DNA from 4 places in the Paenibacillus sp. FSL K6-3182 genome. Region 1 is predicted to be linked to each of the others. Evidence: riboswitches for the same ligand, from Rfam matches in the RefSeq annotation. Region 1 holds a riboswitch; each other region holds the start of a gene.

Region 1 (8,156 bases):
TAGATTTGCCTGATTCAATGTTAGGCTGTTCGTTTCTATTGTCATCATTTATTCCTCCAACGAAATGGTTTTTAATATAAGATCGACTAATTGTGGAGCCGAAAATTCATTTTCCGAACGCCGTAAATGATAGATAGGCAGTCTCTCTCCCAACTTTGAGGAGAAACCGAAATGCCAGCTCACAAGGTTCATTTTTGGAATTAAAAAATGTCTATATGTATGTTGAAATAATAAAGGCAGTCTTTCCAGCTTCTTAACTGCTTGAATATTTATTCCGTCTACATCTGATTTTTCTAATAAGAAAATCCCTGCTAGTGGTATAGGATCCGTATAATATTTATCTTCAACCGAGATGCAGTACTTCGTTTCCCGACCATGAATGGAACGAAGCTCAGCGTTATTCATTCCGAAAGCATCCAAGCTCTGCTGCCATAGCTTCTGCTGCGGATAGGAGGGAGTAACAATAGGGCGATGCTCTGCTGGTAAGAATGAAATAGGAACAATATCATCTGTTACAAGCTTATGTCCCCGTCCTACAAAAGCAGAAGCGAGGGTTGACTTGCCGGCCCCTGATTCACCTATAAAAGCATAGGCATTACCATTAATAACAACTGCACTCCCATGAAGTGGATAAATCGATCTTTGTATAAGTATGATCCCCATACAGGTACCAAGAAGGTACAATCGAATTACATCCTCGTCTGCTTCAGCGCATGGAGACACAATGATCTTATTGCCATTTTGAATACTAAAAACACCGGCATCAGGTAGTCTCATCGTTACTGCTTCTCCATCAACAATAACTTCATAAGGCGATAAATTAAACGCTTCCTTAAAGCTGGGGTCTATCACAACTTCAACATCATTACACACTTGAAGATCATTCATCCTAAGTAGTTCAGGAAATGGAATTTCACTAGATATGTTCAAACCAAATGCTTTATAACCTTCCCTGACCTTTGTAATCAACAGACATCCACTCCATAAAAAGATAATTAACATTCAAGCCCTTATATAACAAACATACAAGGGCTTGAAGTTTAACTTACACAATTGCGATTAGCTATAACGGAGGTCTGGAACGGGAGTTCCAGTTGGGAATGTTGCATCCAAACGAGTACCCACTTTAGGACTAGCTTCAGTCATTTTGACTTCCAGAACTTGTAGTTCTGGCTTGATCCATTGCTTCTTTGACATATGTATCACCTCCTTAATGATGTTTATCACTTTTGTATCCATGAAACCAATCTAGCTTTCCTAGTAAATTAGAGTGATGCTATGAGTAGATGGTTAAAAATGTCGTTTAAGGAATCGATACACAATTACACTTCTCATAAGGGCTCGCAAACCTTCATCCTCTGCTAGATTTGAATCCGCCTTTTTTTTAAAACGTAACAATGCTCCTTTAACCAGGTTGCCATCTACAAGAGACATCATTCTATCATCTTTGCTCATAGACTCTGCCTCTTCGATAAACAAATGCCAATCTGGTCTTATACGATGAAGCCAATCCAAACCCTGAACGCCGCGAACACGCTGGTTGAGCCTTACGTCATCCGGTAAATAATTTTCAGTTGCTCTTCGAATAAGAGCTCGATCTAATCCCTTATGAACATATTGATCCTCTGGTACCGATAAGCAAAACTGGATAACTCTACTATCATTTGACGGATCACGACTCCATAAAGCATTAGGTAACGAAAATTTTGATGTAACTGTATTGGTAGCATTCCAGTATAATGGATTCTCAAAATGTTCTCTTCTTATTTTATAAATGTTCTGCTCGACTAGCCAACCTGTCTGGTCCATTCCATGCTCGCGAAGTTGATCAAAAACTTTAGTTTTCGTTGCAAAATCGCTATTTATAATAGGTCCAATAGAAGGCTCTTGATTGATATGTAATCTGCTAAGTGCTGGAAAAGCCATTTTACTCAAAACAGAAAATACTCGTCCACGCCCAGTCCCCATATTTCTGCTAAATGCCTTTACTTCGTTATGTAAATGAATCCATCTGAAACGTTTTAAGAGACGAGAGTAGTTTTCGAGGGCATCACCCCAAGAAATGGACAAGTTACCTCGCGCACCTGTTAGTAATATGCCAATGTCTTTCGCCGCAGCTTGTTCGAATATGCCTCTTATCCAAAAAGAGTTCTCAAAAAATTTATAAGGCATTTCTAATGTCTCCAGAAATGGATCAATATCTGAAAACGAATTTCTATCTTTAAAGTCAAGATAGTTCGCTTGAAACCCACCAACATACTGGACAGTTGAATTAATATAGGGTGATTCATTAGCAATCGTTTGACGAGAGGTATAATCGTCAAAATCGCTTGGAGGAACATAACTGAATGTATGTATTTCTTTATTTATTGGACGAAGGGCTTTAACTGCAAAACTAACTACTGCTCCTGAATCCAACCCCCCACTTAATTGTGAACCTATTTGTTTGTAAGTGCGCAATCGTGCATTTACTGACTGTTGAAATACATCCCTGAATGCTTCAACATATTGTTCGTCCGTTTTGAAGCGAAGTTTCTTATTTGCCGTTAGCTTAAAATATCGCATGACCTTTACTTGACCATTAACCAATGTCATGCAATGAGATGGCGGCAATTGCAAAATATCCTTATACACATTTTGTGTAACGTCAACAACATCAATTACTGTGCTGATAGCTAAAAACTGTGCCATCCATTGCTCATTCAGACGTTTATGAACATCTGGCAGCTCTAACAGTGGTTTCATCGTCGTACACATCGCTAACCGATTTCCATTCCAGTGATAATACAAAGTTCTGCAACCAGAAAAATCTCTAGCAGCAAATACTCTTTGCTCTCTTTCATCCCATATTACAAAAGCAAAATCACCGATTAGATACTTGGGTGATTCAACACCCCATTTTGCATAGGAGAGTAAAATGAGCTCTGCATCAGTCATTTGCATTCTACGATCAAGGTGTACGTTTAGTGATTCAAATAATTCATTACGGTTATCTATAATTGCATCGGCACTTATGACTAAACGTCTTTCTGAATCATAATAGGGATTGCATTCCCCGACAGACTCTGGTGTAATCCATTGATTATGGCATCCAACAAACACATTGTTCTTATTCCATGCTTGAGCTGTATTGCAAGGAAACCGCGATAATTGCTGCATCAGTCTATTCCCCTGATCTAACACATGGGCTGTCTGATCAACTTCATAAACGACTGCTATTGCGCTCATTCGTGCCTCCGATTTAGATAGCCAGCGTGTTCTTCAATCGAACGAGATGCGAGCATCATTGAATGTCTTTTAGTTCTTAATAAAGAACATATTTGAATAATACACTTGAAAACGGACGTTGTCAATCGTTTTTTCACCAAAATATCACAAAATAAAACGAAACATCGTTCTTTTATAAGAACAACATTTCGAAATGGGTTTAACCTTATTTTTTTCTAATTTAGACGTCATTTTATTTTTTATTCGTTAAAACTTACAAGCTTTCGCAATTAAGAATTATTCGTTATAATAGTGTTAGTCTACAACGAAGAGATAACGGGGGAGTTTGCTATGATCGGAGAACGTATTCAGATGCTGCGCAAGAGAAAAGGCCTATCCCTAACGGAGTTGTCGCAACGGGCAGGCGTCGCAAAATCTTACTTAAGCTCTATTGAACGAGGGCTCCAGCAAAATCCTTCGATTCAATTTCTCGAAAAGGTAGGCGCAGTATTAAACGTAACGGTTGAAGAATTTTTAAATAGCGATGAAAATAATGATCGTAAAACAAGCAATCTAGACACCGAGTGGGCCGATCTAGTTCGAGAAGCAATGGCTTCTGGCGTAAGCAAAGATCAATTTAAAGAATTTTTAGAATTCAATAAATGGAAAATAAAGCGCGAGTAGCGCTTTATTTTCTTTTATACGGCTGTTTCTTGTATATCATCTTTCTTGCTTTCTTCAAGACATAGTAATACCTTTCTAACATCTTCCTTGCTAAACCCCAAAGAACGTGCATTCATGATTAATGCTACCCATTCCATATCTAAATCCTGATTATCCTCTGATTTTGTAAGTACCATTTTCCCATGTCCCCCATTCAATTTGGGACGGTTGCACCACTGACTCCATGCGTTTAAGGTGCCCAGATACTAAACGCATTTCAACGTCTCCCTATGCTTGTCATTCGTTTATAGATGTATTATAAATCACTCTAATTGCGTATGCTGTCGCTTCCTGTCTCACAAAAATGAAAGATAATTACATTTTTTGTCGAATTTATTTAACGATTGTTAAAGGGAGCGGGGGAAGGAAATAGAGCCCGCTAGATCAAATTAGGAGCTCTAAAATGTTGCTTCATTAACAGAGCTATCCGGTATATTATTTTGCTGCAAGTTCAGATTTCAACAGTGTATCTTCTTCATATCCATTCGGATTTGAAAATTGCCATCTCCACGTATCGCTGCACATTTCTTCTATTCCTTTTGTTGCAAACCAATTCAATTCTACATTTGCCTTCAACGTATCTGCATAACAAACAGCAATATCGCCAGGTCTGCGGTTAACGACCTCGTATGGAATGCTTTGCCCAGTTACCTTCTCGAAGGCTGCAATCATCTCTAACACACTGTAGCCATTTCCAGTGCCAAGATTATATATATTCACATTTGATTTTCTACTCATGTTTTCCAGTGCCTTTACATGCCCCTTTGCTAGATCTACTACATGAATGTAGTCTCTCACTCCAGTGCCATCCACAGTTGGATAATCATTTCCAAACACATGTAACTGCTTAAGCTTGCCAACAGCTACCTGCGATATGTAAGGCATTAAGTTGTTTGGCACTCCATTTGGATTTTCTCCAATTCGACCACTTTTATGGGCGCCAATAGGGTTGAAATACCTCAGGATCGTTATTCCCCAGCTGTTATCTGAACTAGCTAAATCCAGTAAAATTTGTTCTAGCATGAGCTTAGTCCGGCCATATGGATTTGTTGCTGAGAGCGGTGAGTCCTCAATAATCGGAACATGTTCGGGCCGTCCATAAACAGTAGCCGAGGAACTAAATACTAATTTCTGAACACCAAATTTCTTCATGACTCCACAAAGAATTAATGTGCTCGTTATATTGGTATGATAATAAGATAAAGGCATTTGTACAGACTCTCCGACAGCCTTTAACCCGGCGAAGTGAATAACGGCATCAATAGCATGATTCGAAAATACATGCTCGAGTCCCTTTTGATCCATAAGATCCATTTGATAAAAGGTAAAGGATTTATTTGTAATCTCTTTTACCCTTTCTAAAGCGATATAGCTGCTATTAGAAAAATTATCAACAACCACTAATTCATATCCCGCTTCAAGAAGCTCAATGCAAGTATGACTGCCTATGTACCCCGCTCCGCCTGTTACTAAGATTGCCATTTTATTTACCCCTCTCAATAATTCTTAATAAAGAACAAATAAATCAAAAAAAATACCTCTCCGATGCTAAGCTCACATGCATACCTTTTCGCTGTAATAATTTATCATTGCTACATCTTCTCTTTCATCGAATTTTCTCGCAAAGTATTTATTCGATTTTTCAATAGAATCAATATCTTTAAAACTTAAGTTTATGGGGTGATTACTATTGTTATATTCTTCACCCCATTTTAAATAAGTTAAATTATCATTAGCGACCTGATCCGCATATTTCGAGTTCATAACTAAGGTTTGAAAAAACCATTCATCTGGGCACAGAGCGTTTTTGAAATATTGATAATACCATTTGTTCTGGTCAATAAAATCTATGATAAATCTTGCAACTTCAATTGGTATGCAGAACCATGAGGAGCCATGATACAACAAATAATTGTTAGGCATTAACTGGCGGTTAGGGAAAAGAACTAAACCTTTCTTATACAGTTTCAGCATTATGCTTCTGAAAACTCTAAGCGGGTGGAATGTATTGTATTGTCTTCTTGCTGAATCAAACCATTTCATATTTACATGTGCAGCAGAAATATCACGATCATGAATAAATTTCGCAGACATAAATATTTTATTGGGATTTTCCATTAAATGAACTTTAAGACCATTTTTAACGAGTAAATCCTGACCGCTCCTTAAGCATACAAAGTCATAATCTACTTTTGAGGTTAATACCTTCCTTAGCAGCATGATCGTTGCATCCACTTGGCTAATATCTCCCCATTTCACATTACAGCTTTCTTCCAACACGTTAATGCGTGGGGATCTATTAATTTTAGGTGATACCTCATCGTAATTTTTTTTATCAATATGAACATATACATCTGCCGTATCGGTTGCAGTCAATTGACTAATAAACGTATTTACTTGGGCTGGGTTTTTATGAATTTGCAATATGTAGGCAGTTGAGGGTAAAGCTGACTTCATTAGTTCACTCCCCTTAATTCTCAATAACGAACATTATATTTTAAAATAGTCCCTGTCTCAACTTGTAAGTGACAGGGATCTATTCTTTTTTTAAGGTTAAAAGCTAGCTGCTGCTAAGATCAGTGTTATCAATCAATCGGACATATGGGGCGGTTCCTGTTACTGTTACACCGCTAAATGTAGATTTAGCGATAGTTACGGATTGATTTTGCCGAATCCAATTTAAATTTACTTTCGTGTTTTCAAGATAAGATTGTGAAAATACAGCTTTGTTCGTATTGTCCGACTTGCCAATAGCTGAATTTATAAAGGTGGTGCCTGAAACGATTGAATTGCCATCCACCGCGATACCAGAATTTTGTAGCAACGATGATCTCAGCGTAACTTGCCGAGTGAACTTTGCATCGGTCGAACCAAGCTGAACGTCACTTGCTCCCATAACTGTACTTTTAGCTCTAATAAATTCACTATTGCTAATGTGAGAAGCCTCAAATTTTGCAGAGCCTTCAATAACCGTCATGCCGTTAATCATGTTTGGGCGTCCTACATAATCTTGAGGTACGTTTATTAAAACATCGTAATTCTTTACCGTAACATTTCTAATGACAGCACCCGCTGCTAAAATATTGAAATTTCGTGCTAAAGTATTATCATTGCGCCAGTCTCGTTCTATTGTGATGTTGGACAAATAACATCTGCCGTAATTAAATCTGCTAATGTTAAATCCAGGCTGGCCAGCGTCTTTAATAACAACCGGTGGACCTCCCTTCGTTTCAGATACCTGAAATGCTACGGAAGAGATATTTACTGTGTAATATAATTTATCAATGCTAATTCCTGTCGGAACCTTGCCTACCCATTGTTCAAATGATATTTGTGCTCCATTGCCCATGCCATGTGGGGTACTATACGTAAAAGTTCCTGTAGTCACATTAACTGCAGGTGTCCCGAAATAGCCATAAACACTGGAGCCAGTAACCGTACCATCTTTAATTGCACAGTTTTGTACGACTGCCCCTCTTACATCATTAAGCTTTAAATTACCCCTAACAAATACAGCGCCATTCACGAAATTATCACCTTGCACACTTAAATCACAATCGATAAAAGTATTGTTTAAATATTTTACTAACGGATAATTAGAATAGGAGCTTATACCTCCAACATTTTTCCCTTCAAAGCTATTTCCAACAAAACTGATGTTAGTGCCATCAACATTGACTATATGCCCTCGCGCATTACTATAGATATAATTGTCTGAAATATAAATTCTATAATTTAGTTCAAATCCTGAAGGATTAGTCGCAGATTTAACTGGTATATTGGTTTCACTTACTTGCGATTCAATGTCAATTCCGAACATAGGAGATGTACCATTTCGGAAATTTGACGTTACCCCATCATCATCAAAACCAATATGATGAATATGATTGCGATAGACATGCACATCGTTTGAACCGCACAATGAAATCCCTTGCCTTCGGCAATGATGGATATTGGTATCATGAATAAGGATCTGGTAACCCATCTGCTCCTGCGTGTACAATGATGGATCATCATAATATTGCTCCCAGCTTGAATAAATCCCATCACCTGTACAATTAGAAATTTCAATATTGCTTATCTCTATTTGATTAGAACCGAGAACACTAACCCCGTAACCCTTCTCATGAGTATAAGCTACATTGTCAACCTTACCTCGAAGCGCGCTAATCTGACTATCCGTCAATGGGGTAGGTAATAAGATGGCAAATACCATTTTGTTGTTT
Region 2 (8,156 bases), 1.4 Mb from region 1:
ACCGACAACCAAAGATTTCTAAAAATAGGATTGGTTAATGATAAAGGTGATGAGATTCAACGGTACAGTATTCCTGAATTCATTATATTTAATAATGGCTCGAGCTTAGGTTCAAAGGATATTTTACCAGAGAAATCAAAAATTGTTGTTAAAAATAGCAGAGGAATAGTTATTTTTGACAACTCAGATTCTAGAAACCTTCCTGAATGGATTTATATTGAAGAGGACGGCGAATATACGGTAACCGCATCCGTTACACTAGAAGGTAGAACCTTCACCTTAGATAAAAAAATTAAAGTGAGCACTGTTGGTGAAGAAGTTACAGAACCGGAAACGAAACCAACACCGACTCCAGACACTGGACCTGGACCGGGAACTGGACCAGGAGTTATCCCAACACCGTCTCCAACACCAATAAATGTAGATAAAGGTTTACAAGATCTGCTAGAGAACAGCAAGTCCGATAAAGACAAAGCTGACAAAGCAGCGGATCTCATTAACGGTCTTGTTAACTCAGTCAAGGATGTTAAGGATAGCAAAGAAGCTGAAAAGTCTGTTCAGAATGTATCAGCAACCCTTGCTTCGGCATCTAAACTGCTTGAATCTATGCAAACAGCTAGTGAGAAAGCTAAAGTAGCGGCAACTATTACAGAGATGGTTAACAATACTAAATATGCTTTTGAACAAGTTGAGAATGGTCCGAAAGCGATCGAACTAGCTAAAGCTATCATCAAGGACACTGCTTCTGTTCTGAAAAACCTAGGTAACATAGATGCAGCACAGATCGATGCACTTAAAGATTCGCTTGTTTCACTTAGTAAAAAAGCAGTAGAAAAAGCTGCAACCGTCACTCTGGACAACAAGGATGTCAAAGTAGATGGCAATGCGCTTACGACATCGCTTGATGCGAAGAAAATCGGACAACAGCTAGAAACAACAAAAAAAGCTTTGGATGAAACGATGAGAGACCTTACAGGTGCAGTCGGAGCAGACAAAGCAACGAGCATCAACCCAGTTTTAACCATTAATATTCCAAAACAAAGCGAGAACGTCACTAAACTCGCTGCTGATCTGCCTTCTGAGATTTACCAAGCTGTGAAGGATAGCGGTCTTGCTGGACTTAAGCTCTCAATGGGCAACGTCGGCTTCACTGTTGAACCAGAAACATTCGGAAACGTAGCTAGCGGCCAAACGATCTCACTAGCAGCAGAAGTCGTGCATAATTTAACCGTAACTGCTCCAACTTCAGCCAAGCAAGTAGCAAACATACCTGTTATGGAGTTTAATGCATCGGTAGATGGCAAGAAGGTAGAAGCATTCAACAAACCAATTCCAGTATCATTTGATGTATCCAATATTGATACGACTAAATACTCGGAAGCGGATCTAGCTAACCTTACCGTTTACTTGTTGAATGAAAAAACGTTAACTTGGGAGCCTGTAGGCGGTCTTTATGATCCGATTACAAAAACCGTTAACGTAAATCGTGGACATTTCAGTAAATACACAGTTATGAAGGCTGGCCAAACGTTCACGGATATCGCAACAACACACTGGGCAGCGACAGCTGTAAATAGCCTTCTTAACAAAGGTGTACTTGATCAAACGACTACATTTAGTCCAAGCAAAAAAGTAACACGCGAGCAATTCGCTGCATGGCTCGTTCGCTCTTACGGTCTTGATGGAACCGGCCTGAGCCTCCCATTCAAAGACGTAGCTAAGGATAGCGAGTATTACGATGAAATCGCTGTGGCTTACGAACAAGGCCTAATTCAAGGTAAATCGGCAACTGCTTTTGAACCAAAAGCAGAAATTACACGTCAAGAAATTGCTACACTCTTATCCAGAGCACTTACAACTTTCAACAGCAAGAAACTAACTAGCGCAAGCACTGAACAGCTTAAAGGCTTCAAGGACAGCTCATCTATTGCCAGCTGGGCAAAAGATGGCGTTGCACTTCTTAAGCAGCAGAAGCTAGTAACAGGCTACCAAGACGGTACTTATAAGCCGAACCAAACCACGACCAAAGCGGAAGCGGCAGCACTTATCTACCGCATTTACACGGGTCAATAACACAAACTAAAGAGGCAGTAGAGAAGTCAATTAGACTTCACTACTGCCTCTTTTCTGTTCTTTTAGGCTAATTAAAACTATATCCGTATAGAAGTAATGCTACATCAAACCTTCTGCAATAGCTCTTCCTGCTTCAAGCTCTTTGTTAAAGGCTTCTCTGTAGGAAGCAAGAACGTCTGTGCTATACCCATTCGTCGTCAGCTTAGCTTTCGTATCTGTCATGATAACTTCAAATTTTGCAGAGCAATTGTCTACTTCTTGAAGTCCCTTAGCTTTAAGCTGGGCTTGAACCGTCTTATCCGTTGTCGCTACATACTGCAATCCAATATCCATAAGAGTTACCTTACAGCTTTCTTTCAGCGCATTAAGCTTGCTCTCTGCTTCTGCCGTAATTTGCTCATACGTCGGTTTAACTGGTACGCCACCACCGCCGGTATTACCCGTACCGCCTGTACCACCAGAGCCTCCAGTTCCGCCACCCGTGCCTGGAAGAACGACTCCACCGCCGCCTTGCTCAGCTCGGTATGCTGCTGACTCACCGCTAACTGTTTTCGTCACCGGATCGTAGCTAATCTGCGTGCCTACTGATTCTGACAAGAAACGAATGGGCACATAGATCGAGCCTTTATAGGCATAGAGGGATTGACCAGCTGGCAACGCTTTTGTTTTTCCATTGAATACAAGAGTTGCTTTCACTGGCTGTATCGCAATCGTAACACTCGTTTGTGGCTTCTGGCTGCCCGTAGCAGCACTCTGCAATTGCTTCTTCAGCGCTGCAAGTTCTTTCTCTGTTGGCTCGGAGATCGTCGCTTTAGCCCCATCCCAATTCACTGTTTTTAGCAATGCGTAAGAAATATAACGAATCGGTACGTATGTACTTCCTTGATGAATAAATGAGTATTGTCCATCGGGCAGTTTAAGCGCTTGTCCATCAAATTGCAGCTTAATGGGCTGTGTCTTTGTCTTAATTGTTTCGGTTGCTGCGGATGCAGCGGTTGCAAGTATGGATGACAACATCATTACAACCAGAAAAATAGATAGAATACGTGACTTTTTCATAGAGCCTCCTCAGAATAGTAAAGCTTACTTGTTTAGCGAGTTTGCAATTACTGCAAGCGCATTGGCTCTAGCACCAGCCTTCGCACTCTCGTATTGCGCGCTCCAATCCGGAAAGCTTTGCTCACCTAGATCGGCTGCTTTATACTCGCTCTTGGCATTGCTTATTAATTGATTAAACCTGGCATCACAATCGGCTTCCGCAGAAAATACCTTATTCAGGTATTTACTTTGAATAGTAGCAAGTGTGGCTTCTTCATCCCCGCTAAGCTCTTTCGCAATCTGCTTAACCAAGCTATTGCTGGTTGCTTGACACGAAGATTTCAGCTTTTCCAGCTTTGCTGTAACCGATGCATCAATCTCTTTTTTCTTCTGGGACTTATTTTCGGAGTTTGTAGATCCCTTATCCGGCTTTTGTCCCTTGTCTACAATATTAGACGCTTCATCTGGCGGCAAAGTTGCGCTCGGACTAGGTTTAAGGACTTCATCTGGCTGCGTCGTTGGAACTAGATCAGGCTCTTGTGATGGAGTAGCATCAGGTTCTGAAGTCTGATCTGTCTGATTAGAAGGTTGTTCATCTGGCTGCTCCGTAATATTCGGCGACTCTTGTCCTGTATTACTATCTGCAGCTTCTTCAATACGCCCATTCAGTTCATCTACCTGATTTAACTTCGAATAGAGACTCATGCTTCCATAAATGACAATACCGATAACAACGAGAGCACCTGCGATAATCATTAGTGTTTTGTTCGTTTTTTTCATTGTTTTGGTTTCATATGATCCACTAAAGAAGCAATGATTGCATATGAATCTCCTTCTTAGATTTTTAAAATAAAAAAGCTGACGCTTCATAGTGACGGGGCGTCAGCTTGCGGATATAGCGTTTTCAGATCTATTAACGACGCCCTTCGTGCTAGTTCATGAGACAGCTGCTAGTTTATTTTTGTGATAAACAATCCTCAAATAAATCTCCATGCGCTTTTTCTCATCTAAGCAATCTTCCCACAGCAATTCATTGAATCCCATACAGAGCTGATGCCATTCACGTACAACGTTTGCGCGCATGAACATAATAATAACCTCCATTTTCACATAAACCACGACGGGAGGCACGATATTCGGTAGCTGGCTGGCAGTCTTTTAAAAGATAAGCCCCTTTAGCTTTGCGTCACCACTTTTCAATGGTTTTGCCTTTATCGTGTGGGTTATGCGGTTGTTTTGTTTAATGGTATGGTAACAAAGTTTTTTGGAAGTGTAGAGTTATTCACTTAGTATTCAAACAAATAACATTATTTAATATATTTTTCCGATATAGGTAAGAAACTCCTGTAATGATGTGCCAAGGAATTCTAGGTAGTTAAATCCAGCCTCTATGAACTCATCTTATCTTCCTTTGATTTCATAGAGTAAATCAATCATCTAAATCCTGTAATAATACTGACAAAAAGAGTATACTCTCATTATTTCTACGCCTATCCATTTCATTCATTGTTTACATTTATTCCGTTAAACAAAAAAAAAAAGAAGTATTATTATCCTCACTATAACTTAGAGAGCAATAGATCAGAAGTAAGGAGTTAAAGAATATATATAAATATAATTTACTAAGCATCTGTACATCCTATAGTTGGAGCGTATGCTCACGACTACCTTAAATAAGATCTGTTGTTTTCCAAGTGCGATTTCATTCTTACTTTTTTCCCACAACTATCATCTCAAGGACTTAAAGTAGAATAATATCTTTTTATTATATCCCCCCCTCTTTAAGAACCTTTTTTTTAATCATGGAACGACCTAATGTTATACTCCTAAACGGTAGTTTTTCGAGTAATAAGCATAAATAAAATGATAAAACTAAAATTATTAAAGAAGAGAAAATTGTTCCTAATAAGTTTCTAAAGAAAATACCATTAGTGACCAATTGAAATATATTTAAAACAAATATATGAGTTAAATAAATACCAAATGACTTATCGTTAATAGATATGATAATTTTTTGATTTTTCAGTATACCTAATTTCAACAAAAATAAAATAACCGAAATTGAATAAATTAAGACAACCGGACGAAAATAACTCAATAATGAACTTTTTATTTCACCTGTAAAAGACCAATTATAATAACTATCTAATAAAACAAGGGAAATTGAAATTATTAGAAAAATAATAATTTTCCTAAAAGAGAAACCGCTTATAACATCTCTTACTTTTTGATAATTTTTCCCCACAGCTAATCCAAGTGAAAAATAAAATATCCAACTAAAGAAAGCTGTTAAAAATACCAAGTTAATTGTACTACTTTCTTTTAGTCCAAATAGATTTAATGAACTTATCTGATAAAAAGAAAATAATAAAATCGTAAGTATAAATAATACTATTATACTAAAATTACTTTTTAGTATTTTGCTCCTAAACGGAGAAATTAAATACATTTGAAATAAAGCAGGTATATAGTATAACTGATGAAATGGCCCAAAACCAAAAATAAAAGTTATAATGACATTACGAATAGAAATATCTCCCCATACTAACAAACCAATTGTACTCCAGAATATAAAAGGAATAATAATTTCAACTATTCTTTTTTTCATAAATGAAATAAAGGAAATTTTCAACAGACTATTATATGCTAGTATTCCCGCAACAAAAAGAAATGCTGGTACACAAAACCTACTGATTTGATTAATAATTATTCCAGTTATTTGGGAAAATTCATCAGTTTCTTGACTAATGAGTATGGCTGTAGTATGAATTAATATAACAGCAATAATAGAGATCCCTTTAATAAAATCTAATTCTAAGTATCGTTTTTTTATTTCCATCACCTCTATATGTTAATCCACTCTCTCTTCCTTTCATATTTATTAATATTGTGTTATTAGTTAATTGATTAAATAACTAAAGTTAAAAGGAGCTTTATTGATTCTTTTGTATTATCATTATATCGAACGTTAATCATTAATCCACACTATGGGTCATTCAAGTAAACTATTTTCCAATTGAGCTTCCCGCTCATTAGAGGCTATCTCTAATATATAATTTAAGAAAGCTTCTCTTAAATCCTCTCTCCTAAGCGCATACTCAACAGTCGCTTCCAAAAAACCTTGCTTATCACCAACATCGTATCTTTTTCCTTCAAACTTATAAGCATACATAGCTTCTTTTTGCGAAAGTACCCTTAATGCATCTGTAAGTTGTACCTCCCCACCTATTCCGGGCTCAGTATCCTCAAGGATTTCAAATATAGAAGGATTGATTATATATCTACCTAATATTGCAACATTCGAAGGTGAGTCTTCAATTCTCGGTTTCTCTATTAAACCCTGTACCTTGTATACACCATTTTCTATGTGCAGTCCTTTTACGATACCGTATTTACTAACATCAGAAATAGCTACTTCTTGCACACCTAATACCGAAGTTCTATAAACATCATAAATGTCAATTAATTGCCTTAAACAAGGCTGTTTAGAGTATACAATATCGTCCCCTAGCAGTACTGCAAAGGGTTCATTACCAATAAAACTCTTTGCACAATATATTGCATGTCCTAGCCCTTTTGGTTCTTTTTGACGAATATAATGAATGTTTATCATATCCGAGATTTCCCTTATTTCTTCCAACAACATTTTTTTACCTTTTGCTTCCAACTCTAACTCTAATTCAATTGATTTATCAAAATGGTCTTCAATCGACTTTTTATTTCTACCTGTAATAATTAAAACTTCTTCTATGCCCGACTCTACTGCCTCTTCAATTATGTACTGCAGCGTAGGTTTATCTACAATAGGGAGCATCTCTTTTGGTTGGGCCTTAGTAGCAGGTAAGAATCTGGTACCTAGACCTGCAGCAGGAATAACAGCCTTCCTTACCTTCATTTTTTGATCCCCTTTCATAAAATACATAATGTTTCGAAAAATTATATTTTGATTCCTTTAATATGAGCTTCTTGATATTAAAAACATTGATTTTCATATTGTATTTATTATATTCTCCCATTGATCAGTAACATTTCTTATATTAAATTCATTAAGATACTTTTCAGTATTATTCGAAAATTCTTTTCTTAAGGAAGCGTTTTCTATTAAGTAACAAATTTTTTGAGACATAGCATCTAGGTCATTAAAAGGTATTAAGTATCCATTCTCTTTATCTTTAATAATTTCACTTGGCCCATTATTACAATTAAAACTAACAACTGGTATACCTACCTTTAGTGCTTCTAAAAGCACCAAACCAAAAGACTCTGACCGCGAAGTTAAGCCATAAATCGAATAATCATTATAAAGATCATAAATATTATTTACTTCCCCTTTTAAAGTTACATTTTCTTCTAAATTTAGTTCTGCTATTCTATTTTCAAGCCTTTTTCTTTCTGGACCATCACCATAAATGTGCCATTGCCATGTTGGATGTTTTTTAAAGACCTTACTTGCTACTTCAAGTAAAAGATCATAACCTTTCACTTCCACAAGGCGACCACAAGATATTATTTTTTTTGAAGTTTCACTGTATTCCATTTTTTTTAATTCTGGATCTAAAGGATTGTATATCTGTTCAATCCTTTTAATCTTGCCCATATTATTACAATAATCTAGCTTGTCTTTTTTAGTTAAAACCACGACACAGTCAGTAAATTTGCATGCTATAATTCTGCCGAACCATGCCATACCTAATATTTTCCCACCGTCAAAGTAACTTGCATGTTCTACAGCTATTGTTTTTATTTCTTTATATTTTTTAAGAATGGGAAATGTAAAACAATTAAATCCAATCGCTTCAATAAAAACTATATCAATTTCATTTTTCTTAATAAACCCATCAAATGCGCGCAGAACTTTAAAATAGTTTTTTTTCAAGTTGAATGGACTATCGAATAAGTTGTGTACTGTAATTTTATTATCAATAGAAAATAAAGGAATTTCATTTGTTTTGAATAATGATAATATATCAATCTTGTATAACCCTGTTTTCATTAACTGATTAGCTACTAGCAGTACTGCTCTTGTATCTCCAGCTTGGTTGTAA
Region 3 (8,156 bases), 1.1 Mb from region 1:
GCCGAAGCTTGGAAATACGTAATTCATGACCATACAGAACATAACTGGCGGCAGCACGGTTGAACATATTATCCAGTGTGTGCGAGAAAAAGAGGCATGCAGCTGCCGCTTGAGCAGTACCTGTATCGCCCCGTACATAATATAAGGAACCGCCCACCATACGACAATCTTGAACGAGATGGGGTACATCGTATTATAAAATGGAGTAAACAAAACACATAAAACAATCGGAATTAACAGTAAAAAGGGCATAAGCTGCTGCAGCCGTTTTGGTAGCCGTACAGGTTTGTACGCTATAGCAAACAATGCAAAGGAATACGGCAATCCGTAGTAGGAGGTCAACGAGGAGAACGCTTGCAAGCGATAAAGAAGCTGCTGCGCTACTTGATTCATTCCAGCTTCCGCTGCTGCTGGCAGCCATTGCAGGTCAAGTACGGCAGCAAGCGCACCAGCTCCTCCGCTAAACGCCACAGCGCCTAACCAATGATTAACGGATGCTCGCCGATCGGAGAGCCATATAATGGCTGCAATAGCCCACAAAGCAATAAGAACGAATAGCATAACGCAGCTCCTTCATAACAACTTTACTCTTTAATTTCTATTGTAATGGGAGACCATTCTCCGATCACAGTCTGTCCGTGCACCGACACGCTGCCCTCCGGCGACAAATCCTTTTCCGTCATAATGCCTAGCGCAACGATAAATTGGTTAAATTTAACCGGAACATCACGCTCTCTCCGCACTTCTTGGCCATTCAAAAAAAATACGACTTCATCATTGGTGCGATTGTACGTAATTTTGTACGTATTAAATTCGCGCGCCGCAAAGTTTGTGTCTTCCTTAAACACACAGAAATATCTCGTTTTATCCGTCTCCGGCACCTTTACTCCTGGAAAAGGAAGAACGGCATATACACTTGCATATTTGTCATTTCCCGCAAAAAAGTCGAGTGCCCCGCCTGTCGTGAAATCGAGCAGATTCAAAGAAACGAAACCATCATAAAGATCATCAGGCGCTGTATTTTGCGAACGTGCGCGAATTTGTAGCTCAAAGCTGATCTCACCGGATTCAGGTACAAGAACAGGTTCAGCAGAATAATACATATGCTTAGCATTATCCAGTATTTGAATTTGATCGTTCGAGCGGCTAAGCGGTGCTCTTACATACAGCAGTCCATTGCGAACAATGACAACCGCATTTGGCTCTCGGTACTGCCAGAAGGTTCCGTCTTGCAGCGGAAAACCGCCGATTTTCCATACTTCCCCTTCATTTAGAATCGTATGAAAATCTCCTAAAGTCCATTGCTTCTCCATATCCTTGACCTCTTTCTAAGTTGTATGTTTTAAATAAGACCCTGAATGATTAAGGCAACGATTAAGATCACACCGCATCGCATCGTTGCTTTCAGCGAGGCACCCATAAGCGGTACGTATGCAGCAGATACATTATTTGATGATAACCTGCCGTATACCAAATATAAAGGTATCGCTGTTGGCAGCGCCAGCAGCCCGTAAATAGGCAATGCTTTCACGACCACGCATAGGATAAGTGAAATATAGGCGAGAAAAAGCAAAACGCGCGAGAAAACGAGTGCTCTCTTTTCTCCCCAAACGACGACTAATGTTCTTTTCCCTGCTTGACGATCAGCCTGCCAGTGCAGGAAATGGTGATTAAACAATATTAGGGTAGTCAAAAGTCCTATTGGGAGCGATAGCCAAAATGCCCGAGAATCTAATTCTGAGGTTTGTACAAAATAAGCGCCTACGACAGGCAGTATGCCGAAGGAGATCAAAATCGCGACTTCACTGTAGCCTTTGCCGCGGTATCCGAATTGGATCGGCGGAGCTACATAGAAATAAGCAATTAACGCCCCAAGCCCGCCAAATACGAGCACCGGCCAGCCGCTTGTTATACTAATTATAATGCCGCAAATCGCTGCAATGCCAAATAATGCCCATGTTACGGTCGCAAAGGTGCGAATGCTCCACGTCCCTTTTGTCAAATAGCCAGAGTTGGTTGCAATTGCCCCTTCCGTCGATTGAGCGGCCGTATCCGTACCGTTATAATAATCCCATAAATCATTGATCATATTAGAAAATAAATGGGCTGTTCCTGCCCCAACTATGGTGATGATAAATAATAAAGGATTGAAAATGCCGTTCCACACAAAAGCCCCCAGCGCACCTAACGCCACGGGAATAAGCATAACAGGAAGAACCCTCAGCCTGGATGCTTTCATAAATTGTTTAAACATAAGCTGCCACTGCCCTCTCTGTTGTCGATCGTTCAATTGAACCACTTCCATTTGCTATACGTCAACACATGGATTAAAAATGGCTTAGTTTTTGAACTTGTTTAAGCTTCTGTTTGAGCAGCTCGGTGCAATAATGATTTTGGTTTCTTAGATCAAAAGCAGCAGCTAATTGTTCGGTATCCTTTACAATCATCTCATACGTAATATCGCTGCTAACATTCAGCTTTCTCCGACGGTTTTTCGCATGCCACAATTGTAGAAATGCTCTAGCTGAAATCATATACAACAACCGATCCCAGCCTACTCTCGTATCCAGCGCATATTGGACGGTTTGTTCAAACCATTTGGCGGCTTTATGAATGTCGGTTGCTGTGTAATAAGCAAGGAAGCTCCCATATTCGCTTAAGTAACCAGGTCCCTTTAACAAACGCGCGCCTTTTTTTGCCATCTTTACAGCTTCATCTGCTTGCTCCGTCTCAAGGAGCGGGAGAAGCAGATGGCTGTACGTATTTTGCGGAATGGATTTGCAGGTCATTCGACCATCCATAATAGGCTTCATAGCTTGCAGTCCTCGCCGATATCTGCCAACTGTAAAATGATAGTAGCCAAAGCCATTTTGCTCACAGGCGCTGCAATCAGACATTCCATCTCTAGCCGTCTTGCGCCAAAGCTCATAGTTTGCTTGAGCCGACTCATGATCGCCTTGAGATAGCGCGTATCGATGAAGACATTGATAATATGGGCGCAGGCTGTGACCGTATTGTAAGCATTTTGCCTTAAAATCATTAAAAATCGAATTGATTTGATCCGTACCAAATTGCGGAAACCGCCAAATTTGATTAACAAACCATTTATAGTGCCAAATAAGGGTGAAGCTCGAATAAGCAGCCGGATCTTTTTCAAACTGAGTTAAGCACCAGGTAAACGAAACAAGAAATCGCTCTTCATAGCCCGAATCAAGCGCTGCCTCGGAATAAGTCATGCGGGCGTAATAGGAGTCTTCCTTCGTCATATGCAAATCGGCTATCCGAATAGCCTCCTCAAGCACCGCAAGCTTCTGTTTTCCCTGCGGCAAGCTCCATGCCTCGCTTCGCAATTGATCATATCGCTGCTTCATAGCTCTCGATCACCAGCCTGACTAAGACCGATTTCCAGCACCTGCATAAACGATTTGTTCATTAACTTCAGCTCCTCAGGGCCAAGAGGATATTGACCAAGCAGCAAGGCCTGCGTATAAACGGTCTCAATGCTTAGCTTCTGCATATCCGCATTCTGACAGGTCATAGCCCTCTGCATAAGCGGATTATTAAAGTTGTAGCAAATCGTCGCATATGGCACCTCATATAACTCATGGATGACAACATCCACAATGTTTGCGAACAAATCATTAGCTTCATCTTTCGTTTGCTCTGCCATTCTCAGAAAATTCACTTCATCATTTGTATTGTATAAAGCAGCCAAATCCACTGGCTCAAATCGCTTTACTACGCTTCTGCATTGAAATGGAGCTAGCAGCTGATCCGAGAGCTCCAGAAAGGAAAGAATGCTTTTATGCTCCGCGGGAGTTATGGATTGGAAGACGTTCGAGAAATTAATCGGATCTAGAACTAACGCCTCGATATCCTCATCCAGCGCAGGCAGCTTGCGTACAAGTTCAAAATCATGGACATAACCGCCGTTAATAACCATCACATTTTGCGCTTTGGCAACGCGAGCCACTTGGCGGAATTCATCAAGTGTTGAAGATACAACGATCCGTTTGTTCTGTTCCAATATTTCGCTCATCTTCATCATGCCAAATGAAGTCTCAAACGACAAGAAAGGGATAAACAATCGATAAAGCTCATCATCTTCGGCAGCCATCGCTTTAATGGAAGCAGAATGAATAACAATAATTTTCCCGAATAGTACAGGATTTGATTCTGAAAGCTGAATCATATGCTGTTTAATGTTTTCGCCAATTTCATCCTTTACGGTATGAAAAAGCTCATTTTCCATAAATGACTCCCGAGAAGCCGTTGGTCGAAGTCCATTCGTATTCATGATACACGTAACAAAAAAAGCCCAATCCGGAAGCATATTGTTAACTTGATCGGAAAGCAGCATACGTTTCATATATACCTTATGTTTTTTCTCGGCTTGCAAGCTTACAGCATAAGGAAGAATATAAGCGACACCCTCAAGCTCACCAATTACTGATTTTAAAGGTATGGCATCCAAGAAGGTTTGATACAAGTGATCTTCGCCATAGGTGAGCGCATCACTGCTATTCATGGACCACGGAGGAGTTTCCTCGTTAATCCTAATATCTGTTTTCCCTTCGGACAAATGAATCGGAACAGGTAGGAACTGACCATAATGGCTCATTAACTCCATCACACGATCCCATTCGTAATAATCCTCGTAACCCTCCTTGCATGTCAAAAACACGGTTGTTCCGATTGGAGCATCCTTCTCAAGCTTGCGAATCGTGTACGTGCCGTCTGGCCGCCCGCGCCATTCTAAAGTATCGCCTTCTAGAGCGGAGCGGGTAATAACAACGATTTCGCCGCTCACTACGAAGCAGGACAGCAAACCCACGCCAAATTGTCCAATATAGTCGTCTGCTGAATCCATTTCGTCACGCTTGGAGGTACTTCCGATTTGAGCCAAAAAAAGCTGGATTTCGGATTCGGACAGGCCTATCCCATTATCGTGAACGGCAATCGTTCGAGAACCGTAAATTTCAACTGTTACGCGTGCATCAAAACGATGTCCAAGCCGTTTGCGTGCCGTTATCGCATCAACGCCATTTTGTAGTAATTCCCTAATGAATACGCCTGGGCTCGAATATAAATGCTTTGAGAGAAGCTCGATCATCCCTTGTAAATTAACTTGAAAGTTCATTTCGCTCATCCTGTCTCCCATAGTGGATCTGTTTTGTATTGGTCTATTCCATTCATTGATTCGGCATTATACTCGCTTATCCTTCTTTATTTGCACAAAGAGGCAGGCAGCACCCCAAACCTATGGATGCTGCCTGCCTCACACGATTATCATTTTGTGTTGCTTATACTTTGAAAACAGATGCTTTCTCCTTCAAATCCTGCGAGGAAAGTGAAAGCTTCTCCGCAAGCGTGCGCAAATCATCGGAAATATCATTTTGCTTAACTGAAAGCTCGCTCATATGTTCCATTTTCCCATTCACTTCTGAAGACGTAGTCAATAGCTTGTCTACTGCAGACACGATATGAGACATGCCTGTTGTAATTTCACTAATTGCCGTAGAAATCTCGCTCACTTGATCTGACAGCATGCTGCTTTGTGATTCCAATGCTTGGAATGTGCTGCTTGCGGTTTCAGATGCTTGACGCGTCGTGTTAATAACATTCGCGAAGCTGCCGATCGTGCGGCTGCTTGCTGCCACATCGCTCTGTATGAGTGTCAGCTCCTTCGTGATCTGCTTCGAGATCATATCGGTCTGACTGGACAACTTGCGGATCTCATCAGCGACTACTGCGAACCCTCTGCCATGCTCACCCGCTCTTGCCGATTCAATGGATGCGTTCAGTGACAACAAATTCGTCTGTGTGTTCAAATCCTGAATGCCGTTCAAAAACTTAGCTACATTGTTATATCGTTCATTCATCGTTTCGAAAGCTTCAGTTAGCTTTGAGAACTGGTCTACTGTTTCATTTACCATCGAGACCACGCCAGCCATCTGCTGCGTGCCGTTATGAGATGATTGCTTCATATTTTGCATATCATTGTTTATGTATTCACTCGACGCAGCAATTTGCTGAGAGCTTGCTGAGATTTCTTCCGTAACTGCCGAAATGGATGAAGCATCGTCATACTGCGACAGCAACACTTTTCTGCCCAGCTCCACTTGGCCATTTACATCCTCTGATGCTTTTCGATTAATACCAATCATATTATCCATATTATTCGAGATGTGGAGCACAGATTCGCTCACTTCAAGCGTAGCTTTAATCGTTTCTCGCAGCTGATCGCCCATATTAGCCAAAGCGTGGTCAAGATCGCCAAATTCGTCAGAGCGAACGAGTTTTTCTTGACTTGTAAAATCATTATTGCCATACTGCTTAATTCTTTTTGTAATGCCTACAAGTCCTGTTCTAATCGATTGTGAGATGACAAAAATCATAATAGCAGGAAGAATAGCTAGCAAAATGACATTTATAAGCACAATAAGGTTCGCACTGGATATGTCTTTATCGAGAAGCCTCTGCGTCGCGTTAGCGTCTGCGGTCAAACGCTCGTGCATTGTATCGTTGGAATAACTTAGAATGACGGTATATACGCTTATTAGATTGCTTATGCGGAGCGATTTCTCATCTGATGATAATCCACTCACGTCTGTATTCGTCACTTTCAAGTTATCTAATGCTAGCTTAAGAACATTAACTTGATTCGCATAATAAGGACCATCTTCCGTTGCAGGCGGATATTTCTTATCCATATCGATAAGCTGTTTCTCCAACTCATCGATGTTGGCAGGCATCGTTTCCAAATCCTTCATGATCAGCGTTGCATCGCTTTTGCCATTTTCAATGGCATCTACCATTAGAAGCATCACTTTCAGCAGCCTATTCGATATACCTTGATAATTGCGTTCAGCACGCTGCAATTCCTCTGAACCTTCGACTGAGGTTGCTACTGAATGATTTTGAAAATAAATCAAAACGCCCGAGCCTACATTAAATAGTGTGATGATTGCGGTAACAAGCAATAATTTGCTCGTTATTTTCTTCAAACTCAATTTCTTAAACAGTATTTTTGCTCTCTCTATCATATCCTTAAAAACCATCCTGCTTGCTCTCTCCTCTGTCTCCTGAAAACAAAAAAAGCTATCCAGCCACAGGAGGCGGACAGCTCAGTTAGCTTATTATCCTTCCGGCGGTCTGGCAGCCATAGTGCGTACACCTTAGGCCCATAACTTTGCGTCCTTGTCTTTCAACAAGTTTGCCTTTTTCAGTTTGTCTATTTTGTAGTTTACAACTTAAACCAGTATAGGACTATTTAGTGAGTTTGTCATCCCTTGAACCATATTTATTCTGTGGCTAAAAATAAGGTTGCATTGCAATAACGCCTTGCTAACGAATGAAAATAGGAGGTTTGGATGGAAATAACCGCAACGAGCAAAATATTTCGCACCGCTTCCCATTGTTTTTCTGTTAAATTCGGCAATCTGCTTGCAAATTGATTCGCTGAAGAGCGAATGACATGCTCTGTCAATAAATCTTGATGCGGATTTTCCTTCAGATGACCGGAAATGTCGAGCAGTTGATCGTTATTCGCATCTAGCTCCTCAAACATACTAGTATAAGATGCATATAATTCAATAGGCCCAACTAAATCGTCTGCTTCATCCTCTGGTTTCTTGAATACGATCTCAAAAAGCTTGCGTATGGATTCAAAATCAAGATTTGACTTTAAATCATCAATAATAAATAATAACGCAGCTTGGTTTAGAGAATATTTTTTCCCAGCTTTCGGACAATCGAAATAAGGTTTGAAATCTCGCTTTACCCAGTTTTGCATGGAGGTAATCGACAGATTCGAATATTCGATTAATTGGCCCAACGCAGCAATTTCATGTAGTGAAAAGCCTTTAATCTCATTTCCTTTAATGAGCTTTTCAATAATTGGAGGCAGCAGCGTAGACATAAATGCAGGCAGTCCCGTGCCTTTCTCCAAATCACATTGATGCGTTTTGGTCCATGCGGCTTGCAGCACTTGCAGTGGCTTCAAATTATACTTTCCGTCCAGAGCCAGCAGCAAGCAAGCCATCTCTTTTCGAGTAAGCGTAAAGGACTCCATCTCGCTTCCTCCTCGCACATTCGTCTTGCATTCCTATATTACAAGTTCATATGAACTCATCATATGCCGGAGAATGACGCTT
Region 4 (8,156 bases), 2.5 Mb from region 1:
GCGAAGGTGGCTGGTCTAACGGTGCAGCTGCCAGAATCGGCCGCAACTTATCTCAAGAAGTATACGGATCGAGGCAAGGTTGGCGCTTGGGCGCAGACAGATATGGCGAAATCAGTGTACATTGGTGTGATTAGCGGTAAAACAGCAACAACATTAAGCCCGCAAACCAATGCAACTCGCGCAGAAGGAACGGTTATGCTTCTTCGTTTGCTGCAGAAGGTGAAATTTCTTTCGTCATAATAAATGAACCAAAGCAGAGCAGCTCGCCCAAACGGCGAGCTGCTTTTTTTATGTCATTCATTTCCACGATGTACATAGCTGATATCTATCACCCTATAGAAAGCGATAGCAGTCTTCTATCATGCGTAACTTTTCTACTACTCTTGTAGTCTATAACTAATAGATTAATGGATGGGAGAGTTGTAAATCTAATGAGTAAGTTTCAAAAAATCATAGATCGGCAGTCAGAAGGCTTAGGAAAACGGGTTATAATCGTCGTATTAGGTGGAGCACTGCTAGTACAGCCTTTAGCTTCAATCTTGCCTAGCAGCTGGCAGACGGCAGTCATTCAATCAGCAGAGGCTGCTGCTGACCCTACGCTTAAGCTATCACAACAATCATTTATCACAGCAGGTGCTAAGCGCCTTGACTACGTATTCCAAACGACGCGCGGCAGCTCAAAGGTGCAAACCGATGTGCATGTCATTGAAATCGATCTTACAAATCCCTACGTATCCATAAATGCGATGAGTGGAAAAAATAATAGCATAGGTCAATTAAATACAATACTTAATATGACAAAAGAAAACGGAGCCGTAGCTGGCATTAATGCAGACGTATTCGTAATGGGTAATGAGGGTGCCCCGCTTGGAGGGCAAATCGCAAGCGGCATGTTTATGTCTAGTCCTGCAAAGCTGAAGGGGATGTACGCATTCTCGGTTTCTAAAGACCGCAAACCGATGATTGACAACTATAGCTTCAATGGCCAAGTAACGGCAGCAGATGGCTCTACCTTCCCGCTGGAAGGGCTTAACCAATCTGCTTATATTCCGGAGACAACGGGCTCAAATTATAGCCATGTCAATATGATGTATATCTATACAAGTGCTTGGGGCGGCACAGAACGCCCGAAAAACTCAGGCTCCACGCCTACCGAAGTATTAGTTCGCAATGGCGTAATTGAGGAGATTTCAATCGATAAAGCAATCGCAGGTCAAGCACCTGCTGATGGATACATACTCCGGTCGCATGGCCTTGCTGCTAATTATGTGAAGGAGCATTTACAGGTTGGGCAAACGATCAATGCGGATTATGCGCTCGTTTCGCAAACGACAGGAGCGAAGGTTGATCCGAACTCATTTGAAATGATGGCAGGCGGTCATACGCTATTAGTCAATGCGGGCGCAGTAGCTCCATTCTCACGTGATATTACAGGAGTAAGCGGCTCTTCCTATACATCTCGTTCAGCGGTTGGCTATTCACAGGATGGCACTAAAGTATATCTGATCACGAGTGAGCGCAGCGGCGGGAATACGGGTGTAAACTTGAAGGAGCTTCAGCAAATTATGCTGCAGCTGGGCGTATATAAAGGCGTCAATCTGGATGGCGGCGGTTCTACAACGATGATCGAGCGTCCACTGGGAACAAATGATTTGAAGCTGTCGCATCCTACGCAATACGGCACCACCCAAAGAAGTGTTGCAAACGGCATAGGCGTATTCACAACTGCTCCAGCAGGTTCGCTGAAAGGCATTTCTGTGAGCGGCGCTAATGTTATGTTTATCGGTCAAAAATCGTCGTATTCATTAAAAGGCTATGACACGTACTATAACCCGTTTGAAGTAGACAATTCATCTGCCGTATGGAGTACCGAGAAAGCCATTGGCACGTTCAAAGGCAATGAATTCACTGCCACAAAGGCGGGTAAAACGAATCTCACTGTGAAATCAGGAGCGATCTCTACCAAACAAGAAATTGAAGTGATTGGACAGGACCAAATTGCATCGCTCTCCATTGATACGAGTGCCGGTGTGCTGGCAAAGGGAGCAACGATTTCTGTTCCGCTTACTGTAAAGCTGAAAAACGGAAATTCATATAAGCTTAGCGCCGACTCCGTGAAGTGGGAGTTTGTTGGATTTACCGCGTCTAGAAGTGGCGACAACCTAACTGTTCAGTCGGTTAACGCAGGTACAAGCACCGGGTATGCCATTGCTCGTTATGATGGTTTTCCGACAATGATTCCATTCACACAAGGGGAAGCAGTGAGCACCTTTGAGGATTTTGAAAAATCGACCTACCCCATTACATCACAAGTCACGCCTGCGACAACCACAGGAAGCGTAAGCTTAGTATCCGATTTCCAAGGACAAGCTTCTTCGAAAGCATTAAAGCTGGATTATGATTTCACAAACGGTACCGGAACTAAGGCATCGTATGTAGTATTTAATACAAACGGTCGTGCGATTGAGGGTTCACCTACTTCCATGACGGTTGATCTTTATGGCGATAACAGCCTGAACTGGGTGCGCGCAGAGTTCCTTGATGCGGATGGCAAAGCACATCTTGTCGATCTTGCAAAACAGCTTGATTGGAGCGGCTGGAAGAATGTGAAGATGAATTTATCCTCTGTCGGGATGAAATTCCCTGTTAAACTAAAAAGAATTTACGTTGTGACGATCGCCGAAGGGCAGGATGAGCGTTCTGCAACAGGTTCTATTGGACTAGATAATATGAAGCTTCAATATCCGCCTTCCGTAACGGTTGATTCACAAACTAAGGTCGTAATGACTGTAGGCAAATCAGCTGCGACGGTTAATGGAAAAGCAATTACACTTGATTCAGCACCCATCGTTTTGAATGGAACGACATTTGTACCTGTCCGGTTCGTATCCGATGCTATGGGAGCGAAGCTGTTATTTGACGGAAAAACGGGACAAGTCACCGTTCTTCGCGGCAATAAGCTGATGGAAATGACACTTGGCAAAAAGGATCTAATTTTAAATGGCGCACTGCAATCGTCAGATATTACGCCTATCGTTCGTAATAATCGGACGCTCATTCCGGTCCGTTTATTTTCAGAGAAACTAGGCCTAAAGGTCGGGTATGACGGGAAAGCGAAAAAGATTACCATCGATTAACGATGGACGAAATATATCCAATCTGTGGTATGATAGAGTAGATTAACCTTTAATATAGAAAGGTTGCCGATCTACAGTGGACCACCTTACAGTCGATATAAATCGAGTCATTAAAAACGCAATCGAAGTGATGGAAGACAGCAAATACCAGATTTATGAAATATGTGAATCCGCGCGTACGGAGCTAGAATCACTCGAGCAGGAGCTTGAAATTGTCCTTCAAGAAACGGTGAAGACAATTGACAAGGTTGATCAGCTGGAGCAAGACTATCGCCGTGCGCGTATAAGGCTGACAGAAGTGAGCCGAGATTTCGTACGCTACAAGGAAGATGACATTAAGTCTGCTTATGAAAAGGCTACACAAATCCAGCTGGATTTGATGGTGTACCGCGAGAAGGAATCCTACTTAAAAGCACGTCGAGACGATCTGCAAAAACGTGTTCGAAATGTAGAAAATTCAATCGAGCGTGCTGAAACGATTGCTTCGCAAATAAATGTCGTACTTGAATATTTATCGGGTGATCTTAATCAGGTTACTCGTATTCTTGAGTCTGCCAAAACCAGGCAGCTGCTGGGATTGAAAATTATTTTGGCGCAAGAGGAAGAGCGTAAACGGATCGCTCGAGAAATCCATGATGGTCCAGCGCAATCACTCGCAAATATCGTTCTTCGAACAGAAATTGCAGAACGTATGCTAATCAAGCAGGAATTTGTGATGGTGCAGGAAGAATTAGTAGATTTAAAAGGACAAGTGCGCTCCGGCCTTGAGGAAATTCGCAAAATTATATTTAATTTGCGCCCGATGGCGTTGGATGATTTGGGGCTTGTGCCGACTCTTCGAAAATTCACTCAGGATTTTGAAGAGAAAACAAAAATACATACCATATTCGAGCTTATAGGTAAAGAAGCTCGGATGCCCTCTGCAATGGAAGCGGCGATATACCGCTTAGTTCAGGAAGCTTTTACCAATGCGCTAAAACATGCGAGCGCTTCACATGTAATGCTCGAGATTAACTATCAGCCACAGCATATTTCACTCGTAATTCAAGACAACGGCGTTGGATTTAACAGCGATTTAATCGAGCAGGATGCTACTCGAAACGCACATTTTGGATTGGTAGGGATGAGAGAACGCATTGAGCTAATAGAGGGAAGGATGGATATAGACTCAAATCCCGGTAGAGGGACGAAAATTATAATAGATATACCTACTACTGCCGAATCTAGAAAGGAGTAAGATGATGATGATCCAAAGAGCTGCAAGCAATATGAATACAATCAAAATTTTACTTGCGGATGACCACCAGCTGTTTCGTGAAGGACTTAAGCGGATTCTAAATATGGAAGACGATCTTGAAGTTATCGGCGAGTGTGGTGACGGCATTCAAGTTTTGGAGTTTTGCAATCATACCATTCCTGAGATTGTCCTGATGGATATTAATATGCCTATAGAGAACGGTGTCGTGACGACTGAACGATTAAAAAGTATGTTTCCTGATGTTAAGGTTATCATTTTATCTATCCACGACGATGAGAGCTATGTATTCGAAACCCTTCGTAAAGGGGCTACAGGTTACCTTCTGAAGGATATGGAGGCAGAATCGCTAATTAACGCCATTCGTTCCGTTGTCCAAGGTCATGCCTATATTCATCCTAAAGTGACAGGCAAGCTCATTAACCAGCTTCGCCGTATGACGTATTTGGATGAGATGGGAATTGTCTCAGGTGCTGCAGCTGCTCAGGAACCGGGAGTTAAGTTCGTTGCTGGCGATGAGAGCCCATTAACACGCCGTGAGGCAGAGGTTTTAAGGCTTATGGCAGAGGGCAAGAGCAATAAGCTCATTGGAGAGTTTTTATTCATTAGCGAAAAGACGGTTAAAAACCATGTGAGCAGTATTTTGCAAAAGATGGAAGTTGATGACCGTACGCAAGCTGTTATCCAATCGATCAAATATGGATGGGTTACCCTGTAGTAGCCTTTTTGATCATTACTTACATATCGAACAAAACCCCGTATCGTTTGATGCGGGGTTTTTTGTTTGCATATAAAGTTGCCTTGCAATAGTTGTGTAAAAGAAAAACACTCCTAAGCTGTATAAAACCAGCCTAAGAGTGCGTGGTGAAACATACAATCTTAACTATTTTCTTTGTTTTTGTCTGCGAAGAGAAATGAATCCCGCTGAAAGGGCAAATGCCCCGATGAGATAATAAGGAACCGGACTGCTTTCGCCTGTTTTTGGCAAAGTAGCAAGCGGGACTTGATCTTCATCTACAGCAACAACAGGATCGATTGGCGGCTCGCCTTCCCCACCTTCATTAACTCCTCCAACAGGTGGATCTTCATCATCAATTTCGACGATTGGTGTTGCTTCAGGTGACGATGTAGGTGTTGTCGTTACCGTAGTTGTAGCAGTAGGTGTGCTGCTAGGCGTGATAGCAGGTGTCGAGTTAGGTGTGATCACAGGTGTGGAAATTGGTGTAGTGGTAGGTGTATTCTCAGGTGTAGGAGTTGGTGTAGCTGTAGGCGTGCTCTCAGGTGTAGGAGTTGGTGTAGCTGTAGGCGTGCTCTCAGGTGTAGAAGTTGGTGTAACTGTAGGCGTAGTCTCCGGTGTAGAAGTTGGAGTAGCAGTAGGTGTCGATGATGGTGTTGGAGTAGGCGTAAAGCAGGTTTCGCCTGCGTTCACAAGTGAAAGCTCTTTCTCCTTGCCCCAATGGATCTTCAGCGTATTAGGTACAGCTTGTGGATCAGTTGGGTTGACGAGCTCCGTATTTGTTGAAAAGCTTACGGAACCTTTTCCAGGAATTACACCGTTTCCTGTTTGAGTGGAATTTGGAATTTCCCATGAATAAGAAACCTCAATGTTACTCTCATTGGTTACTTTCCAAGCTCTTGTTTTATTCGGGTCGGCGGAGCAGGCCGTTTCAAGTTTGAGCTTAGCCGTATTGATAACTGCTTTTCGCACAGAGTTATCTGTGGTTACTACGATCTGCTGGGTAGCCACTAAATCGGTGGTAAAGCCATCTAAGGTTAATTCTTTTAATGTGTAGGTGCCGATAGGCAATTCGTTGAATTGCAAAATACCGTCACTATTGGTAACGCCGCTTTTGAATAATTTACCGTCTTTCCAAAGCTCGAAGGTAATGCCGACATGAGGAGCCCCTTCGACATTATTTAAAAATTTGTTGATGATGATATTGCCCGTACAGCTGTTCGAAAGCTTTAGATTCCATGCTAAAATTTTGTCACCGTGAGCGCCGGGACCCAATGTCTTAATTAAATCTCCGCTATAGATATCTAATTGATAAGGCAAGCATCTTGGAATGTTAATCGTAACGGAGTAAGTACCTGCTTTTGGATATATAATAGACTGTCCCTCAAAAAATGTTTGCTTGTTGTATGGAATGGTTGTATCGCCGGGTCCAGGTGCCCAGTCAGCAGGGCCTTCATAGCCGGAGAAGCTGACTCTAACACAATCTTTTAGCGTCTGGAACGTAGCGGTAGCTGTTCCGTTATTATTGACTACGATATTGGAATGCGTGGCAATGACATCCTTGCGATCCGATGAATACTGTGGACAGCTATTCTCATCTCCGAGTGCCGCAGCATTCGTACTTTGATTGCTATCACCTTCCGCCATGGCAAGGGAACTAAGCGACAACGAAAAAATTAATAACAGAGCCAGGGCTAAACTGATTTTTTTCCTAAAATAACGCATCTTTCACTCTCCTCTTAGATACGTAGTGGGGTTCCAAGAGGGCCGGTTACACTACTAGCTCCATATAATCCAAGTGTCCAATTGTAGATTATACTTCATCGCTTCCCTAGTTATTTTGATTGTGAAAATCCACTCTCCCTTTCTATATGCGTGCACCAGTTAGATATGCATGCTTTCATATTAAAATGATAACATGTATTGGAAATTGCTCAAGGGTGTTTCTTTGTCAGAAAATGACTAATAATCAGCATAAAGCAGGATATATTTTTGGCATAACACACATTTTGTCACCTTGTCCCTTGATTGCGGAACCAGTGGGCTCTTCATGGCATATAGTGTCACAAAGAGGAGGTGGCCGCCATGTTTGAACTTCTACTTCTTGTTATTGGCTGTTATGCTTTGGCTGCATTGTCGGTGCATCTGGCGTATCGAATTTGGCGAGGGCGCCAGCAATCCAGCAAGCATTATGTGCTCGTTGCTGATGTCCAGCAAAACAATATGGAATGGTATGTACGTTCACTGTTTTCTTTCTCTCGGCGAATGGGGAAAAACGTTCGTTTGACCATCGTAGATCAAGGAGTTACAGAGGAGACACTGGCTATTGTTGAACGATTAGCTAGAAGGGGCGATGAGGTCAGGATTCACTCTAATGGATCTAATCCGTTGTCTGGAAGCGAAGACGGTAAGCGCTCTCAAACAGAGGGTGTGGATGGAACTCAGCTGCTATGGCTGCTCCAGGCAGAAGGAGTTGTGTCGCTTTCCGATCATGCGGTGCTAATTGATTTGCAAAATCCGACAGATTTGTCGAAAATGCCATTTTAGTATATACTCTACGGTAATGAAATAGTCGGAGTGAAGCACACTCAATAACGCAAATGCGTTGTTGGGTGTGCTTTTTTTTTGTTTACCGTGCTTGCCAACACCATTCTCCTTTTGTCAGGGAAGGGAGAGGCCGTAGTTAACTTAACAGATGAATAATGAAGTCAGTTCTATAAAGTGTCGAGGGAGCGAATAGAGATGAAGGCACAATTGTATGTTGTGAAAGTGAAAGGCTGCTGGCAGGCTCGACTGACTATCAAGGCAATGGTGGATAAATACTTCTGGATGCATGGAGCGTTTGGTGAAGCAGGATTCTTGAACAACGAGATCGCAGAGGAGGGATGGCTGCTAAAAGAAGAAGTGCCGCTCGGGGATGCGTGCGTTGCAGTGGAGCTTTGGAATGCGGCTATAAAACATGGCAGTGGCGGCAGAAACGGTGCGAGTAAAAGCTTGAATGAAGGAGGACGAAATGCTGATCATGAGG

What was found. A riboswitch is a leader RNA that binds a small molecule or an ion and turns the genes downstream of it on or off. The one in region 1 is predicted to bind cyclic di-GMP.
Region 2: linked by a shared signal. The riboswitch ahead of MHH56_RS02575 (hypothetical protein) and the one ahead of MHH56_RS08655 (anti-repressor SinI family protein) in region 1 are both predicted to bind cyclic di-GMP.
Region 3: linked by a shared signal. The riboswitch ahead of MHH56_RS13020 (methyl-accepting chemotaxis protein) and the one ahead of MHH56_RS08655 (anti-repressor SinI family protein) in region 1 are both predicted to bind cyclic di-GMP.
Region 4: linked by a shared signal. The riboswitch ahead of MHH56_RS30810 (SpaA isopeptide-forming pilin-related protein) and the one ahead of MHH56_RS08655 (anti-repressor SinI family protein) in region 1 are both predicted to bind cyclic di-GMP.

What each region holds. Positions count from the first base shown of each region.
Region 1 covers NZ_CP150265.1:1,989,644-1,997,799, reverse strand. The annotation lists gene MHH56_RS08680 (lasso peptide biosynthesis PqqD family chaperone) at 1-48, opposite strand, end outside; gene MHH56_RS08675 (aldolase) at 49-969, opposite strand; gene MHH56_RS08670 (paeninodin family lasso peptide) at 1,060-1,197, opposite strand; gene MHH56_RS08665 (asparagine synthase-related protein) at 1,291-3,228, opposite strand; gene MHH56_RS08660 (helix-turn-helix domain-containing protein) at 3,559-3,891, shown strand; gene MHH56_RS08655 (anti-repressor SinI family protein) at 3,906-4,067, opposite strand; cyclic di-GMP riboswitch class II at 4,086-4,167, opposite strand; gene galE (UDP-glucose 4-epimerase GalE) at 4,366-5,412, opposite strand; gene MHH56_RS08645 (beta-1,6-N-acetylglucosaminyltransferase) at 5,485-6,387, opposite strand; gene MHH56_RS08640 (right-handed parallel beta-helix repeat-containing protein) at 6,491-8,156, opposite strand, start outside.
Region 2 covers NZ_CP150265.1:568,716-576,871, reverse strand. The annotation lists gene MHH56_RS02585 (S-layer homology domain-containing protein) at 1-2,073, shown strand, start outside; gene MHH56_RS02580 (copper amine oxidase N-terminal domain-containing protein) at 2,173-3,132, opposite strand; gene MHH56_RS02575 (hypothetical protein) at 3,157-3,891, opposite strand; cyclic di-GMP riboswitch class I at 4,247-4,331, opposite strand; gene MHH56_RS02570 (acyltransferase) at 4,877-5,950, opposite strand; gene galU (UTP--glucose-1-phosphate uridylyltransferase GalU) at 6,104-7,006, opposite strand; gene MHH56_RS02560 (glycosyltransferase family 4 protein) at 7,100-8,156, opposite strand, start outside.
Region 3 covers NZ_CP150265.1:3,044,284-3,052,439, reverse strand. The annotation lists gene MHH56_RS13045 (HAMP domain-containing sensor histidine kinase) at 1-561, opposite strand, end outside; gene MHH56_RS13040 (DUF6081 family protein) at 585-1,313, opposite strand; gene MHH56_RS13035 (prenyltransferase) at 1,343-2,254, opposite strand; gene MHH56_RS13030 (hypothetical protein) at 2,328-3,371, opposite strand; gene MHH56_RS13025 (HSP90 family protein) at 3,368-5,140, opposite strand; gene MHH56_RS13020 (methyl-accepting chemotaxis protein) at 5,304-7,061, opposite strand; cyclic di-GMP riboswitch class I at 7,147-7,231, opposite strand; gene MHH56_RS13015 (DUF1836 domain-containing protein) at 7,304-8,074, opposite strand.
Region 4 covers NZ_CP150265.1:7,037,876-7,046,031, reverse strand. The annotation lists gene MHH56_RS30830 (Ig-like domain-containing protein) at 1-240, shown strand, start outside; gene MHH56_RS30825 (stalk domain-containing protein) at 432-3,137, shown strand; gene MHH56_RS30820 (sensor histidine kinase) at 3,214-4,374, shown strand; gene MHH56_RS30815 (response regulator transcription factor) at 4,406-5,110, shown strand; gene MHH56_RS30810 (SpaA isopeptide-forming pilin-related protein) at 5,276-6,796, opposite strand; cyclic di-GMP riboswitch class II at 6,887-6,968, opposite strand; gene MHH56_RS30805 (hypothetical protein) at 7,214-7,675, shown strand; gene MHH56_RS30800 (helicase-related protein) at 7,871-8,156, shown strand, end outside.